One region of the Kribbella sp. NPDC051137 genome, then DNA from elsewhere that is predicted to be linked to it. Evidence: riboswitches for the same ligand, from Rfam matches in the RefSeq annotation. Region 1 holds a riboswitch; the other holds the start of a gene.
What was found. Region 1 has a riboswitch for glycine ahead of gcvP (aminomethyl-transferring glycine dehydrogenase). Riboswitches for the same ligand answer to the same signal wherever they lie in the genome.
Positions count from the first base shown of each region.

Region 1 (7,843 bases):
GGCGCAGGTCGAGGATGCACTCGTGCGCCACCAGGCCGTTCTCACCGGTGTAGAGCACCGGGAACGCGCCCTCGAGGCGCTTGGCCACGTAGTTCGCGGTCAGTACGGCGGCCTTGGTCGCCTCGGTCAGACCCTCCGCGCCCATCATCCGGATGTACGCCCACGAGATCGCCAGCACGCCCGCCGAACCGAACGGCGCCGCGCTGATCGGGCCGACGCCCGACTCCGGACCGGCCTGGTCGAGCAGCGGGTGGTTCGGCAGGTACGGCGCCAGGTGTGCCGCGACCGCGACCGGCCCGACGCCCGGGCCGCCGCCGCCGTGCGGGATGCAGAACGTCTTGTGCAGGTTCAGATGGCTGACGTCGCCGCCGAACTCGCCCGGCTTCGCGAGCCCGAGCAGTGCGTTCAGGTTCGCGCCGTCGACGTACACCTGGCCGCCGTGATCGTGGACCACCTGGCACACCTCACGGACGCTCTCCTCGTACACGCCGTGCGTGGACGGGTACGTGATCATGATCGCGGCGAGCTTGGCGGCGTGCTCGGCGGCCTTCGCGCGCAGGTCGTCCAGGTTGATCGTGCCGTCGTCGTTGCCCTTGACAACGACGACCTTCATCCCGGCCATCACCGCGGACGCCGCGTTGGTGCCGTGCGCGGACGCCGGGATCAGGCAGACGTTGCGGTCGGTGTCGCCCTGGGCGCGGTGGTACCCGCGGATCGCGAGCAGGCCGGCCAGCTCACCCTGCGAGCCCGCGTTCGGCTGGATCGAGACCTTCGCGTACCCGGTCACCTCGGCCAGCCAGCGCTCCAGCTGCCCGATCAGCTTCACGTACCCGGCCGCGTCCTCGATCGGCGCGAACGGGTGCAGGTCCGCGAACTCCGGCCAGGTAACCGGCTCCATCTCGGTGGTCGCGTTCAGCTTCATCGTGCAGGACCCGAGCGGGATCATCCCGCGGTCCAGCGCGTAGTCCTTGTCGGACAGCTTGCGCAGGTACCGCAGCATCGCCGTCTCGGACCGGTGCGTGTTGAACACCGGGTGCGTCAGGTACTCGGTGGTCCGCGGTACGGCGAGCGCCGCGGCGCCGAGCGTGTCGTCGTACTGGCCGCCGAAGGACTGGCAGACCCGGGTCAGCGTGGCGACGTCGGTCTTCTCGTCGCAGGAGATCCCGACGTGGTCCGCGTCCACCAGCCGCAGCCAGATCCCGTTCTGCCGGGCGGCGTCGACGACGTCCGCGGCGCGGCCCGGGACCCGGGCGAGCACGGTGTCGAAGAAGTCGTTGTGCACGACCTCGACCCCGCTCGCACGCAGCGAGGCGGCCAGCTTCCCGGCGTACGCGTGCACACGCTCCGCGATCGCCCGCAGCCCCTCCGGGCCGTGGTAGACGGCGTACATCGACGCGACGACCGCCAGCAGGACCTGCGCGGTACAGATGTTCGACGTCGCCTTCTCGCGGCGGATGTGCTGCTCCCGCGTCTGCAGCGCGAGCCGGTACGCCGGGGCGCCGTCCGCGTCGACGGAGACGCCGACCAGGCGGCCGGGCAGCGACCGCTCGAGGCCGGTCCGGACGGACATGAACCCGGCGTGCGGGCCGCCGTAGAACAGCGGTACGCCGAAGCGCTGCGAGGATCCGATGACGATGTCGGCGCCCGCCTCGCCCGGCGCCTCGAGCACCGTCAGCGCGAGCAGGTCGGAGGCGACCGCGACCAGGACGTCGCGCTCGTGGGCGGCCTCGACGAGCGGCTTCAGGTCGCGGACCACGCCGTTCGAGCCCGGGTACTGCACCAGGACGCCGAAGAAGTCGCCTTCGGGCAGACCGTCGGTGGTGTCCGCGACGACGACCTCGATCCCGAGCGCCTCGGCCCGGGTCTTCACCACGGCGATCGTCTGCGCGAAGGTGTCGGCGTCGACGAGGAAGCGGTCGGACTTACTCTTCTTGTTGGACCGGTGCGCGAGCGTCATCGCCTCGGCGGCGGCCGTGCCTTCGTCGAGAAGCGACGCGTTCGCGGTCGGCAGGCCGGTCAGGTCGGAGACCACGGTCTGGAAGTTCAGCAGCGCCTCGAGGCGGCCCTGGGAGATCTCCGGCTGGTACGGCGTGTACGCGGTGTACCAGGCCGGGTTCTCGACCAGGCGGCGGACGATCACCGACGGCGTGAACGTTCCGTAGTACCCCTGGCCGATCATCGAGGTGGCGATCGTGTTCCGGCCGGCCAGTTGGCGGAGCTCGGTCAGCGCGTCCACCTCGGAGGCGGGCTCCGGCAGGTGCATCGCCTCGGTGGAGCGGATCGACGCCGGGACGGCCGCGTCCACGAGCGCGTCGACGTCGTCGTACCCGAGGAGCTGGACCATCCGGGTGATCTCGTCCGGGCGCGGGCCGATGTGCCGGTCCGCGAACGTCGCGGAAAGCTGAGGGGTGTCGTTCACTAGAGGCTCCGATGCTGACTGTCGCTGCCGGTGGCCTCCCCCTCTGTCACGCGCGAACGCTCCAGAGTCGCCTGTGACACTCGGTCCATGGGCCTGAGAGGTTCCGGGGAGGAATTGCCCCTTCGGCGCCCGATGACACGGGTCTCTCCCGAGTGCGGTGAACGGCTGGTCTCGAGGCTACCAGGAATCCCGGAACAGTTCGGGCAGCAGGTTCCGCGCGGCCGGGCGTGCCGCCGCCACCTGGTCCTCGGTCGCCGCCTGCATCGGCCAGCGCACCCGCGTCCCGGCATCCGCCCAGCCGCCGACCGCGGCAAGGAACTTGTCCAGCGCCGGATTCGACAGACCGGCCTGCTGCAGCGGTACGACGTGCGCCGCGAAGAACTCGGCGATCCGCTGCTCGACGTCGAGGTCGTGCGCGGTGGCGACCGCACCGTTCGGGGAGAGCGCTGCCACGTTCGAGTAGCTGCCGTGTGCGCCGAGTAGCGACATACTCGCCAGGAAATGACCCGGTACGAAGATCGCCAGCCCCGACTGCAGGGCCTGGTCGAACCACGCTCTGTCACCGCCGGCCGTCTTCAGTCCGATCAGACTCGGCACTGCCGCTGCCAACTGGCACAACTGCTGCGGCGAGACAGCGGTCTTCGCATGCGGCGGGTTGTACAACACCAGCGGCACGTCCCCCGCCACGTCAGCCACCCGCTGCAGGAAGGTCAGCAACTCGGTGGGATTCAGAGGCAACCAGTCCGGGGCAATGACCTGGATGGCTCCGGGCGCGAACTTCGCGGCTCGCTCGACGCGGTCCAGCTGCACCTGCGCCGACGGATGACTGGCACCGATCTGGAACGGCTTCGCCACCGCGGCCAGGATGCTGTTCACCCGGTCGAACTCGTCCTCGGTGAGGGTCTGGAACTCCCCCGCCGTCCCGTGCGCATACACCCCGGCAACTGAAGTCTCACCCAGAGCCTGGGCCTGAGACTCCAACCGCCGGAAGTCGATCGAGTCGTCCGCATTCAGCGGTAACAACAAAGTCGCCCACACACCGCGGAGCGTGTCTGCAGTGAGTGGGCGCACAGCGGAAAGCTACGTCAGCCGGTCATCCGGGCGCGACGCCGCGCGGCGAGTTCGTCACCCGCGTGGCCGTCGGAACCCTCGTCGTCGTGGCCGTCGGCACGCTCGGTCGGCAGCTCGGACAGCGAGCCCTCGACCTCCCGCCAGACGCCGCCGAGCGCGATCCCGAACACGCCCTGGCCGCCGGCCAGCAGATCGATGACCTCGTCGGGCGAGGTGCACATGTACACGGACGCGCCGTCGCTCATCAGCGTGATCTGGGTCAGGTCGTCGAAGCCGCGCTTGCTCAGGTGCGCGATCGCGGTCCGGATCTGCTGCAGCGAGATCCCGGCGTCCAGCAGCCGCTTGATCACTTTCAGCAACAGCACGTCACGGAAGCCGTACAGCCGCTGCGTCCCGGAGCCCGTCGCCGGACGGACCGACGGAGAGACCAGGCCGGTGCGGGCCCAGTAGTCGAGCTGCCGGTACGTGATCCCGGCCGCGGCGCAGGCCGTCGGACCCCGGAACCCGACGTCCTCCGGCATCGGCCGCAGGTCGTCGTCGAACAGCAGACCCTGAACGCCGGCAGTCTCAGCCGCCTCGGCGTGCGCGTCGGAAGCCGACTGCGTCAGATCCGTGTCCCCGGTGCGTGTCACGCCTGAGCCTCCCTGGATACCGACTGGAACGAGCCATCTCCGTGGAGTCACAGCACCCCACGACTTCTTCACGGTAAGCCGCCGCCCGAGGCGGGTCAACGACAACCGCACCGAGCCGCGAGCGTGTCGCGACCGCCGTACGAATCGTTACCTAGCAGCTCTTGTCCGGGTGACTCGTCCGACCGCGGTCAGCTCTTGTCGAAGTCCTCCGGGGTCACCTGGTCCAGGAACTCCCGGAACCGCTCGACCTCCTCTTCCTCCTGCACCTCGTCGGTACCGTTGGTTTCACTCTCCGGGACCGGGATCCCGGCCTCGGCGAGGATCTCCTCGGTGCAGAACACCGGCGTGCCGGTGCGCAGCGCGATCGCGATCGAGTCCGACGGCCGCGCCGAGATCTCGGTCTGGTCGTCGAACACCAGGATCGCCTCGAAGATGCCGTCGGTCAGGTTCACGATCCGGACCTGGCTGAGCGTGTGCCCGAGCACCCGGATGGTCTCCGCGAACAGGTCGTGGGTCAGCGGCCGGGGCGGCTCCATGCCCTGCTGGGCGAACGCGATCGCACTCGCCTCGGCCGCTCCGATCCAGATCGGCAGGTACCGCTCACCTCCGACCTCCCGGAGCAGCACGATCGGCTGACTCGAGGGCATCTCCACCCGGACTCCGACCACGTCGACTTCGCGCACGCCACCAGCCTACTCCGAGCCGAAGCCCCGGGCAGGCCCGCGGGGTTCGGCCAGTGGACAACCCCGTGGACGAGCCAGCAACGAGCCGGCGACGAGCCAGGCCACAAGTCACGCGCGAGTCAGGAGGCGAGCTAGGAGCGCGGCAGCCGTGAGCGGACCAGCGCTGTGTGCAGCCGCACAGTCAGCGCGGCCAGCTCCGCGGTCTGCTCGGTCCGCCGCGGCCCGGTGACCTGCTCGATCAGGCCGACCTCGCGGTCCGCCGCGGTCCGGAACGCCCGCAGGTGCCGGGGCTCCAGGCCGTACGCCGCCAGCTCGGCCGCGACCTTCGCGATCACGATCGCGTCCCCGCCGTAGTGGTTGCCGGTGGCCACCACCAGGCCGTGGCTCTCCAGCTCGTCGAGCAACGCCGCCGGTACGCCGGCCGCGGTCCGCAGCTCGTCCCGGGTCAGCCGCAGTTCGGTGCCGGTGGCATCGAAGTCGTCGGCGACCGGCTGACCGGGGGTCTGCGGCAACGACGTCGGCGCGACCGGCGGACCCGCCGCGGCGGGCCGCAGACCGCGATCGATCGCGCCGAGGTGTTCCTTGATCACCTTGAGCGGCAGGTACTGGTCGCGCTGCGCGGTCAGTACGTACCGCAGCCGGTCGACGTCCGCGGCGCTGAACTTCCGGTACCCGGACGCGGTCCGGGCCGGCGTCACGAGTCCCTCCGCCTCCAGGAAACGGATCTTGGAGATCGTGACGTCGGCGAACTCGGCCTGCAGAAGCTGCAGCACCTCACCGATGCCGCGGCTGCCGCCGGACGGCTCAGGCTTGGCCACTGGCGTAGTACACCAGCCGGTACTTGCCGATCTGGACCTCGTCGCCGTTGTTCAGCTGGACCTCGTCGATCCGGTCCCGGTTCACGTACGTACCGTTCAGGCTGCCGACGTCGCGGACCTTCACGCCGTACGCGTCGCGGCGGAACTCGGCGTGCCGGCGGGACACCGTCACGTCGTCCAGGAAGATGTCGCTGTCCGGGTGCCGGCCGGCGGTGACCACGTCGACGTCGAGCAGGAACCGGCTGCCCGCGTTCGGCCCGCGCTGGACGATCAGCAGGGCGGCACCGGCCGGCAGCGCGCCGACGGCGGCCTGGTCGTCGGCGGTCAGCGGCTCACCGGTCTGCTCCGGCTCGGGCTCGGCGCCGATCGGGGTCAGCATCGCGGTGTCGGTAACGCCCGGCTGGCCGGGCTGGGACGCCGGAGCTGCCGCCGGGCGGTCCGCGCCAGGCAGCATCGCTCCGCACTGCGAGCAGAACCGGCTGCCCTCGGAGTTCTCGTGCCCGCACTGGTTGCAGAACGGCATGCTGTGATCCTCCCGATCGCCGGTGGTCCGGCGACGTTTTCGATAGACCCCGTATTGACAGTGTGACGTGCTGGAACAAGCTGAGGGACCTCAACCCTCGACCGGCGGTTGAGGCCCGTAACGCTATCAGTCTGTCGTCAGCTCTGGTCGAGCTGGCCCTGGTAGGCGTCCGCGTCCATCAGCGCGGTCACCTCGGCGGCGTCCTCGACGTCGATGTCGAGCAGCCAGCCCTCGCCGTACGGGTCGCTGTTCACCAGGTCCGGCTGGTCGGCCAGCGCCTCGTTGACGGCGGTCACGGTGCCGTTCACCGGGGCGAACAGGTCGCTGACGCTCTTCGTCGACTCCAGCTCCCCACAGGCGTCGCCGGCCCGCACCGCACTGCCGACCTCCGGCAGCTGCACGTACACGATGTCACCGAGCTGGTCCTGCGCGAAGTCGGTGATGCCGACCCGCACGGGCCCGTCCTCGCCGGCCTTCACCCACTCGTGCTCGGCCGTGTACTTCAGGTCTTCGGGGTACACCTTTGTCCTCGTTTCTACTTCGTCGGGCTGGGCGCCGGGCGAGCGTAACGATGCTCGTCCGCGGCGTGCAAGGCAGTGATCGACAGGCTGCTTTCCTCGTTGACCTCGGCGGTGCCGCCGATCTGCGGACCGGTCACCTCACTCACCAGTCCGCCCGGGAAGTTGGCCGCCTCGGCCAGGTTGTGGGACTCCCCGATCGCCTCGATGACGTACGGCGAGGTCAGCTTCTGGCCGTCGGCCTGGATCCCCGGCGGGTCGTCCACGAAGTCCGTACTGGCCACCACGCGGACCGATCCGTTGAGCTGGATCGCCTCGGCACCGGCGTCACGCAGTTCCTCGATCGCGTCCAGCAGGTTGCTCGAGGTCATCTTGCCCTGCGGGTCGTTCAGCGTGATCCGGACCCCCTGGCCGACGGCGGGCATGGTGCCGGCCAGGATGCCGAGCGTACGGATCTGGGCCTCGGCCTGCTCGCGCGCGGTCTGCGCCTTGTCGGCGCTGGAGGACAGCGAGTTCTTCCGTTCCTCCAGGTCGGCGATCTCGCTCTCCAGCCGGCGGGTGTTCTGGCCGAGGCCGTCGAGGATCGCGACCAGGTCCTCGCGGCGGGCGTTCTGGTAGCCGTCGTCGGCACGGTTCACCCGGACCTGGACGACCGCGACGCAGCCGACCAGCGCCAGTACGATCGCCACGATCGCCTGCCCGCGGGAGGGCTTGAAACCGGCCTTCAACCGGCGCAGCGCGAGGTTCGGCGTCCTGGGCTTCGGGGCCGGCATCGGGGTCGGCTGGTCGGGTTCGGTCTCGTCGGTCATCTCGATCAGGCCCGGAAGATGTGCCGCCGGATCGCGGCCATGTTGGTGAAGATACGGATACCCAGCACGACGACCACACCGGTCGACAGCTGCGAGCCGACGCCGAGCTGGTCGCCCAGGTAGACGATCAGCGCCGCGATCAGCACGTTGGACACGAACGAGACGACGAACACCTTGTCGTCGAAGATCCCGTCCAGGAACGCCCGGAGGGCGCCGAACACCGCGTCCAGCGCGGCCACTACCGCGATCGGCAGGTACGGCTGCGCCCACTCCGGGACGTCGGGTGCGACCAGCAGGCCGACCACGACCCCGATCACGAGACCGAGTACGGCGATCATCTCGGCCTCACCTTCGCATAGCGCAACGCGAT
Region 1 is NZ_JBFBBI010000001.1:1,250,979-1,258,821, reverse strand. Features, by position in the region: gene gcvP (aminomethyl-transferring glycine dehydrogenase) at 1-2,419, opposite strand, end outside; glycine riboswitch at 2,491-2,580, opposite strand; gene AB0M51_RS05950 (dihydrodipicolinate synthase family protein) at 2,597-3,457, opposite strand; gene AB0M51_RS05945 (MerR family transcriptional regulator) at 3,505-4,011, opposite strand; gene AB0M51_RS05940 (bifunctional nuclease family protein) at 4,311-4,805, opposite strand; gene AB0M51_RS05935 (MerR family transcriptional regulator) at 4,937-5,623, opposite strand; gene AB0M51_RS05930 (FHA domain-containing protein) at 5,610-6,146, opposite strand; gene gcvH (glycine cleavage system protein GcvH) at 6,284-6,667, opposite strand; gene AB0M51_RS05920 (DUF881 domain-containing protein) at 6,682-7,473, opposite strand; gene AB0M51_RS05915 (small basic family protein) at 7,479-7,811, opposite strand; gene AB0M51_RS05910 (DUF881 domain-containing protein) at 7,808-7,843, opposite strand, start outside.

Region 2 (7,843 bases), on a different contig from region 1:
CGGCGACTTGTCGACATCGGCGACCACGTCAGCGTGACCGGCGAGATCGTCACCAGCCGGCGCGGCGAGCTGTCGATCGAGGTCACGACCTGGGCGATGGCCGCGAAGTGCCTGCACCCGTTGCCGGACAAGCGGAAGGGCTTCACCGACCCGGAGGCACGGGTCCGGCAGCGGCACATCGACCTGGTGATGAACCCGGACTCGCTGCGGATGATGCAGCAGCGCAGCGCCGCGGTCCGGGCCCTGCGCAACGGTTTCGAGACCCGCGGGTTCATCGAGGTGGAGACGCCGATGCTGCAGGCGGTGCACGGCGGCGCGAACGCCCGGCCGTTCGTCACCCACATCAACGCCTACGACACCGACCTGTTCCTGCGGATCGCGCCGGAGCTGTTCCTGAAGCGGCTGAGCGTCGGCGGGATGGGCAAGATCTTCGAGCTGAACCGGAACTTCCGCAACGAGGGCGCGGACGCGACCCACAACCCGGAGTTCACCTCGGTCGAGGCCTACCAGCCGTACGCCGACTACGTGGTGATGCGCGAGCTGACCCGCGAGCTGCTGATCGAGGTGGCCACCGCGGTGTACGGGAAGCCTGTCGTACGGCGGGACGGCGAGGAGATCGACATCTCCGGCGAATGGCCGGTGGTCACCGTGCACGACGCGGTCGGCCAGGCCGCCGGGGTGTGCGTGGACGTCGACACTCCGGTCGAGCGACTGCGCGAGCTGTGCGCGGATCACGGCGTACACACGACCTTCGACATGACCGCGGGCGAGCTGGTGCTGGAGCTGTACGACGAGCTCGTCGAGCCGAACACGATGCTGCCGACGTTCTACACGGACTTCCCGCTGGAGACGTCGCCGCTGACCCGGAACCATCGTTCCGAACCGCGGCTCGCCGAGCGCTGGGACCTGGTCGCGTTCGGCGCCGAGATCGGTACGGCGTACTCCGAACTCGTCGACCCGGTCGAGCAGCGCCGGCGGCTCACCGAGCAGTCGCTGAAGGCCGCCGCCGGCGATCCCGAGGCGATGTCGCTGGACGAGGACTTCCTGTCCGCGCTGGAGTACGCGATGCCGCCGACCGGCGGGCTCGGCATCGGCGTTGACCGGGTGATGATGATGCTGACCGGCCAGAACATCCGCAGCACGCTGGCGTTCCCGTTCGTCCGTCCTGCTGCTCGGGATTGATGACACCACCTATGCTGGTGTCTCGAGGGTGGGGACCTGGGGGTGGGGATGAGGCGCTGGGCTGCGCTGTGTGTCGGGTTGTGCCTGCTGACCGGCTGCGGTGCCGATCCGCGACGTCCGGACCCGGTCACGTCGGCTTCGAGTAGCTCCGCGCCGGCGCCGGCGGCGACCGTACCGACGGCCGGGCCGCTGGGTACGTCGGCGTACCAGGCGGAGCTGACCCGGATCGACCAGGTGCTGGGCGGATCGGCGCGGCCACTGACCCGGGTGCGGACCGCGGAGGGGCTGGGCGTGGCGATCACCACGCTGGCGCAGTCGCTGAACACGATCGCGATCCGGCTGGCGGCGTTGACCGTGACCTCCCGGCTGAGCGCCGTACACCAACTCCTGCAGACGCGGATCGGCGTCGCGGCGACCCGGCTGACCAGCACCTTGGGCCAGACCGAGGACGACGCGCGCTGCGGCGGGGTCGCGTACACCTCGCAGAAGGTGCAACGGCAGTTGCGCACCGACCTGAGTACGGCGCTCACCCAACTGACGGAGCTGAAGCTGAGGTTCGGCACCACGCTGCCGGATCCGGGACCGGCGCCGAAGGAGGAGCGGCCGGCGAGCGGCGAGGTCCTGGTCCGCCGCGGTACCGCGGGGTCGGGCCGGCTGAAGATCACCAACGGTACGGCGAAGGACGTCGCGATCTCGATCGTGAACGACGGACGGCCACCTGGCAGCCCGCAGATCATGGTCTACCTCCGGGCCGCCGGGACGATCACGGTGAACCGGATCGGCGGCACCTATCACCTGTACTTCAAGAGCGGCTCCGACTGGGATCCGCAGCACCGCAAGTTCCGCTCGGACTGCTCGTTCAAGAAGTTCGAGCAGACCTTCACCCCCGCCCAGGGCTGGCAGATCAACCTCCAGCCCCAACCGAACGGCAACGCCACCCTCACCGAGGTCGAGGCGTACTAGAGGCCGAGTTTGTGTAGTAGGCGGCCGAGGAAGCCGCCGACGCTGCTGGGCTTGCCGGGGTCGTCCGGCGTGGTCGGCGAGGTGGTGGGAGTGGTCGGGCTGGTCGTCGGGGACCTCGTCGGGTCCGCGGTCGGCGATGCGGTCGGCTGCGCGGTCGGCACGGTCGTCGCCGGGTCCGTCGGCGGGCGCTCGGTGACCGGCGGATGCGTCGGGCCCGTGGACTCGACGATCTCCGGCGTCGGCGTCTCGCCCGGCCGGGTCGGGTACGGCGTGAATGTGCTGCCGGCCGACCGCACGACCTCGGGCGGATCGGTGGCGCTGAGCAACGGCGTCGGTACGGCGGTGGGCGTCGGCGCCGGGGTGGTCGCCGGGGTCGACGTGGCCTGGTGCGGGATCGCGACGTTCTGGGACGGCTGACCGGGCTGCGGGCCGGCGACCGGGGTGGCCGGGTCCGGGCCGCCGCCGGGGAGCGGCAGGAACGGCGCCCCGATCCGCGGGCCGCCGAGCAACGCGGTGAAGAACAGCGCGAGGTACCCGAGCAGCAGGATGCCGACGCCGGCGGCGACCTGGCGGCGCCGCGGGTGCTGCCAGGGCGGGCGGCGGGTAGCCGTGGCGGGCATCGCGTTCACAAGTCCCGCAGGGTATCGGCAGACCAGTCGTTTCAAACAGCCCTTGGAAGAAATTCCACGCCAAAGCGAGACCTTCCGGGAATTGCGGTACTGGTTACGCGTTCGTAGCAATGCGGTGCGTCAGCGGGTCAGCTCCTGCAGGCCGATCACCGACAACAACCGGAGCTTCTCGGCCGCCTCGCTGTTCGGCGCCGCGGTGTAGACGACGATCCGCAGATCGCTGCCCGGCACGGACAGCACGTCGCAGTCGATCGCGAACGTCCCGACCTCCGGATGCCGGACGACCTTCCGCTCGGACCGGTGGAACCCGATCACCGGCTGGTCCCACAGCACCGCGAACTCCGGTACGGCGCACAGCTCCTCGATCAGCGCCCGCAGATCCGGGTCGTGCGGGTACCGGGCGACCGACGCGCGCAGGTCCGTGACCATCGCGATTCGGAAGTCCCGCCGCTGCTCGGGCGTCTGCTCGAACCGGTCGCCGGGCATCAGGAAGTGCCGGTAGATGATGTTGCGCTGCCGGCCGTGCCACGGCGACGGGTCACCGGCGAGCGCGGCGAACATCGGGTTCCAGCTGATCGCCGTCCAGGCCGCGTCGCACACGCACAACGGCGCGCCGTCCAGCTGGTCGACGATCCGCTGCACCCCCGGCGGGACGTACGCCGAGATCCGCCCGGGCGACGGCTCCACCTCGCCGGCCAGCGCGAACAGATGGTTGCGCTCGGCATCGGACAGCCGGAGCGCCCGGGCCAGCGCGGTCAGCACCTGGGCGGACGGCGAGTCCGAGCGACCCTGTTCCAGCCGGACGATGTAGTCGACCGAGAGCCCGGCGAGCAGCGCCAGCTCCTCGCGCCGGAGGCCGGGCGCACGCCGGGTCCCGCCGGTCGGCAGCCCGACCTCGGCGGGCGTCACCCGGTCCCGCCAGGCATGCAACGTCTTCCCGAGCTCACCCATGCCGTCCAGTATTCCGCGCCGGACCCGGCACAGCCTGGTACTGCCGGTCCCTGGTGTCCCGCGCAGTTGATTCGTTGCTGAAGTTCGTTCGGGTGACGAGGCCGTGGTGATCAGCACTCGATGACGTTCACCGCGAGCCCGCCGCGGGAGGTCTCCTTGTACTTGACCTTCATGTCCCGGCCGGTCTCGCGCATCGTCTTGATCACCTTGTCGAGCGTGACCACGTGCACGCCGTCGCCGTGCATCGCCATCCGGGCCGCGTTGATCGCCTTCACCGACGCCATCGCGTTCCGCTCGATGCACGGGATCTGCACCAGCCCGCCGACCGGGTCGCAGGTCAGGCCGAGGTTGTGCTCCATCGCGATCTCCGCGGCGTTCTCGACCTGTTGCGGCGTACCGCCGAGCACCTCGCAGAGACCGGCGGCGGCCATCGAGCAGGCCGAGCCGACCTCGCCCTGGCAGCCGACCTCGGCGCCGGAGATCGAGGCGTTCTCCTTGTACAGCACACCGATCGCGCCGGCCGTCAGCAGGAACCGGACCGCGCCGTCGTCGGTCGCCCCGGGCACGAACCGCCGGTAGTAGTGCAGGACGGCCGGGATGATGCCGGCGGCACCGTTCGTCGGCGCGGTGACGATCCGCCCGCCGGACGCGTTCTGCTCGTTGACCGCGAGCGCGAACAGGTTCACCCAGTCCATCACCTTGAGCGGGTCGACCGACCACGGGTCCTGGCTGAGCTTGCGGTGCAGGGCGTGTGCGCGGCGCGGCACCTTCAGACCGCCGGGCAGGATGCCCTCGGTCTCGCAGCCCTCGCGGACGCAGTCCTGCATCACCTGCCAGATCCGCAGCAGTCCGTCGCGGATCTCGTCCTCGGTCCGCCAGGCCAGCTCGTTCGCGAGCATCACCTCGCTGACCGGCAGCTGCGACTCCCGGCACCGGTCGAGCAGCTCGGCGCCGGTGCTGAACGGGTACTTCAGCGGAGTGGTGTCCGGCACGATCCGGTCCCCCGCGGCGGCGTTCTCGTCGACCACGAAGCCGCCGCCGACCGAGTAGTACGTGCGTTCCCGCAGGACCGCGCCCTGGTCGTCGCGGGCGACGAAGATCATCCCGTTCGGGTGGTACGGGAGCGCCTTGCGGCGGTGCATCACCAGGTCGCGGTGCTCGTCGAACGCGATCTCCCGGACGCCAGCGAGCAGCAGCCGGCCGCGCTCGCGGATCGTCTCGACCCGGGCGTCGACGGAGTGCGTCACGATCGTCTCGGGGTCCTCGCCCTCGAGCCCGAGGATGACCGCCTTGTTGCTGCCGTGCCCGTGGCCGGTGGCCCCGAGCGACCCGAACAGCTGGGACTCGACGGTCGCCGTCGCGGCCAGCAGGCCGTCGTCGGCGAGGCCGAGTGCGAACGTGCGGGCGGCGCGCATCGGCCCCACGGTGTGGGAGCTCGACGGACCGATCCCGATACTGAACAGGTCGAAGACGCTGATCGCCATCGTGTGGAGGTTCCTTCCGGTCGCCGTTGACCGTTTGGTGTCCTCCCCGCTCTGTCAGACGGATGTCTTCCAGAGGTGCCTCGCCCGCGCGGTGAAGGTGCCTGAGAGATTCTTGGGGAGAGTTGCTCCTACGGCGCCCGGTGCCCCGGGACTCTCCCGCACGGGTTCATGCGGCTTGTTGAACTGACTGACGTTGTGGACGGTACGGCGGTCTGCGGGGCGCCGTCAATCCGGCCCTCGCCCCCGACCCTCACAAGCCCCCCACGCCGGGTTCGGGGTGCCGGCGGGGCTGGTCCCGGATGCCTGCAGCAAGCGATTGCCGAACGATCGTTCGCATGAAATTCATCCGACGCACCCTCGTGGGTGCCGCAGTACTCGGCATGGCGACCGTCGGGCTGACGACCGCCGCCTCGGCCGAGCCGCGCCTGCAGTGGACCGACTGCAAACCTGAAGGCAGAGACGATCCCGCCGAGGTGAAGGGATCACAGTGCGCGACCTTGCAGGTACCCGTCGACTGGCGGAACCCGGGCGGACCGACCTTCGGCCTCGCAGTGGCGAGGCGGCAGGCAGCGGCGCCCGGTGAGCGGGTGGGCGTGCTCGTGTTCGGGCCGGGCGGCCCCGGTGACTCCGGGGTCGATCGGATCAAGACCGGGATGTCGCGGTTCAGCGCCGAACTGCAGGACCGCTTCGACATCGTCAGCTTCGACCCGCGCGGCGTCGGACGCAGTAACCCGGTGAAGTGCTCGGCCGAGCTCCTCGCGAAGCAGCCGTCGCCGATCATCAGGAGCGCGGCCGGCTTCACCGGGACGATCAGCTACAACCGGCAGCTCGCCACGGACTGCCGCGAGCACACCGGTCCGGTGTACGACCACCTCGACACCTGGCAGACGGTGCGCGACCTCGACGCCGTCCGGCAGGCGCTTGGTGAGTCCACGATCTCGTTCCACGGCAGCTCGTACGGCACCGTGCTCGGTGGACAGTATGCCGAGACGTATCCGGGCCGGGTCCGCGCGATGGTCCTGGAAGGTATCAGCGACCACAGTGCCTCCCCGACCCGCAAGTTCCTCGACCAGCAGGCGGAAGCGGCGCAGGACTCGTTCAGCGAGTTCGTGAAGTGGTGCGACGCGACGGACACCTGTGCGCTGCACGGCCGCGACATCCACACCCTGTGGGCGGGCCTGCTCGCTCGGGCGGACCGCGGCGCGGTGCCGGACCCGCAGCACCCGACCGTCCCCATCACGCCGTTCAACCTGAGCTTCAGGGCGTTCAAGTTGCTCTACGACCCGGAGTGGGCGGCTCTTGCCGACATGTTGAAGCAGCTGGACACCAGTGCCCCGCCGACCGGTCAGGCACCGACCCCGACGGGGTTGGCGTCGTACCCGCTGGCGGTGTTCTGCCAGGACTGGAACCTCCCGGTGCGCTCCTACCGGGAGTACGCCGCTCAGCTCGACCGGCTGGCCCGGAACAATCCGGACATGCGCTACCCGGGCCAGCTGATGGCCGTGTCGATCTGTCTCGGCCAGCCGCCGGCTAACAACCCGCAGCACGTTCTGGATGTCCGGGACCTCAGGACACCGATCCTGCTCGCGGGCACGGTCCACGATCCGGCGACCGGCTACAACTGGGCCCGGAGCGTGGCACGCCAGCTCGGCAAGAACGGCGTACTCGTCACGTACGAAGGCTGGGGGCACGGCAGTTACAGCACGAGCGCCTGCATGCGGTCGACGATCGACGACTACCTGACCGCGCGGGACGTACCGAAGCGCGGCAGCAGCTGCGCCGCCGTATCCCCGACCTGATCGGTCTGATCCGTCAGACCGGGACGCCGGTGATTTCCAGCACCCGGTCCAGCTGATCGCCGCGGACCAGCCGGCCGGACATCAGCCGGAGCTCGGTACAGGCCGTCTCCAGCGCCTGCCCCTGGCTCCGGCAGTTGTCGACGTACCAGAACGGATCGTCCGGTTGCGGATCGTCGGCGTCGTCGATGTCGGCGTACCAATGCCGGTCGCCGCAGTTCATTACGCGCACCCGTAGGTTCATGATGACTACTCCCCGTACCCGGGGATGCCGGGTCCCCCTGGCCCGGTCGAGGCCGCCTCGGCTTGGCGCGTGGTACGTGGCCCCCCACTGCCACGCGCCGAGCCGAGATCAGCCCTCCCCCGCCCTGTACATCGTGGGGCGACGGCGAACGTTACTGTTCGTGATCGGTAATCTTGATTACTTCCCGAGATGCGAGCGGGTCCACTGCTCCAGCCCGTCGGTGGTGATCGGCAGGTCCTCGGTGAGGATCTCCAGCCGGTCCTCGTGCACCACCACGTTGTCCTCGATCCGGATCCCGATCCCGCGCAGCTCGGGCGGCACGGTCTCGTCGTTCGGGTGGAAGTACAGGCCCGGCTCGACCGCGAGCGCCATCCCCGCCTCGATGGTGCCGGCGAAGTAGGCCTCCGGCCGGGACGCGTCGCAGTCGTGGACGTCGAGGCCGATGTAGTGGCCGGTGCCGCAGACGATGTACCGGCGGTGCTGCTGGCCGTCCGGGCCGAGCAGCTCGTCCATCGAGACGTCCAGCAGGCCCCAGTCCCGCAGGCCCTCGGCCAGCACCCGCAACGCCTCGTGCTGGAAGGCGCGGTACGGCGC
Region 2 is NZ_JBFBBI010000003.1:850,200-858,042, reverse strand. Features, by position in the region: gene lysX (bifunctional lysylphosphatidylglycerol synthetase/lysine--tRNA ligase LysX) at 1-1,182, shown strand, start outside; gene AB0M51_RS19280 (hypothetical protein) at 1,231-2,145, shown strand; gene AB0M51_RS19275 (hypothetical protein) at 2,142-2,765, opposite strand; gene AB0M51_RS19270 (helix-turn-helix transcriptional regulator) at 2,895-3,725, opposite strand; gene AB0M51_RS19265 (L-serine ammonia-lyase) at 3,836-5,209, opposite strand; glycine riboswitch at 5,289-5,378, opposite strand; gene AB0M51_RS19260 (alpha/beta hydrolase) at 5,545-7,008, shown strand; gene AB0M51_RS19255 (hypothetical protein) at 7,022-7,249, opposite strand; gene AB0M51_RS19250 (aminopeptidase P family protein) at 7,427-7,843, opposite strand, start outside.
Region 2: it holds a riboswitch for glycine, as region 1 does, so the genes downstream of both, AB0M51_RS19265 (L-serine ammonia-lyase) here and gcvP (aminomethyl-transferring glycine dehydrogenase) in region 1, are expected to answer to the same signal.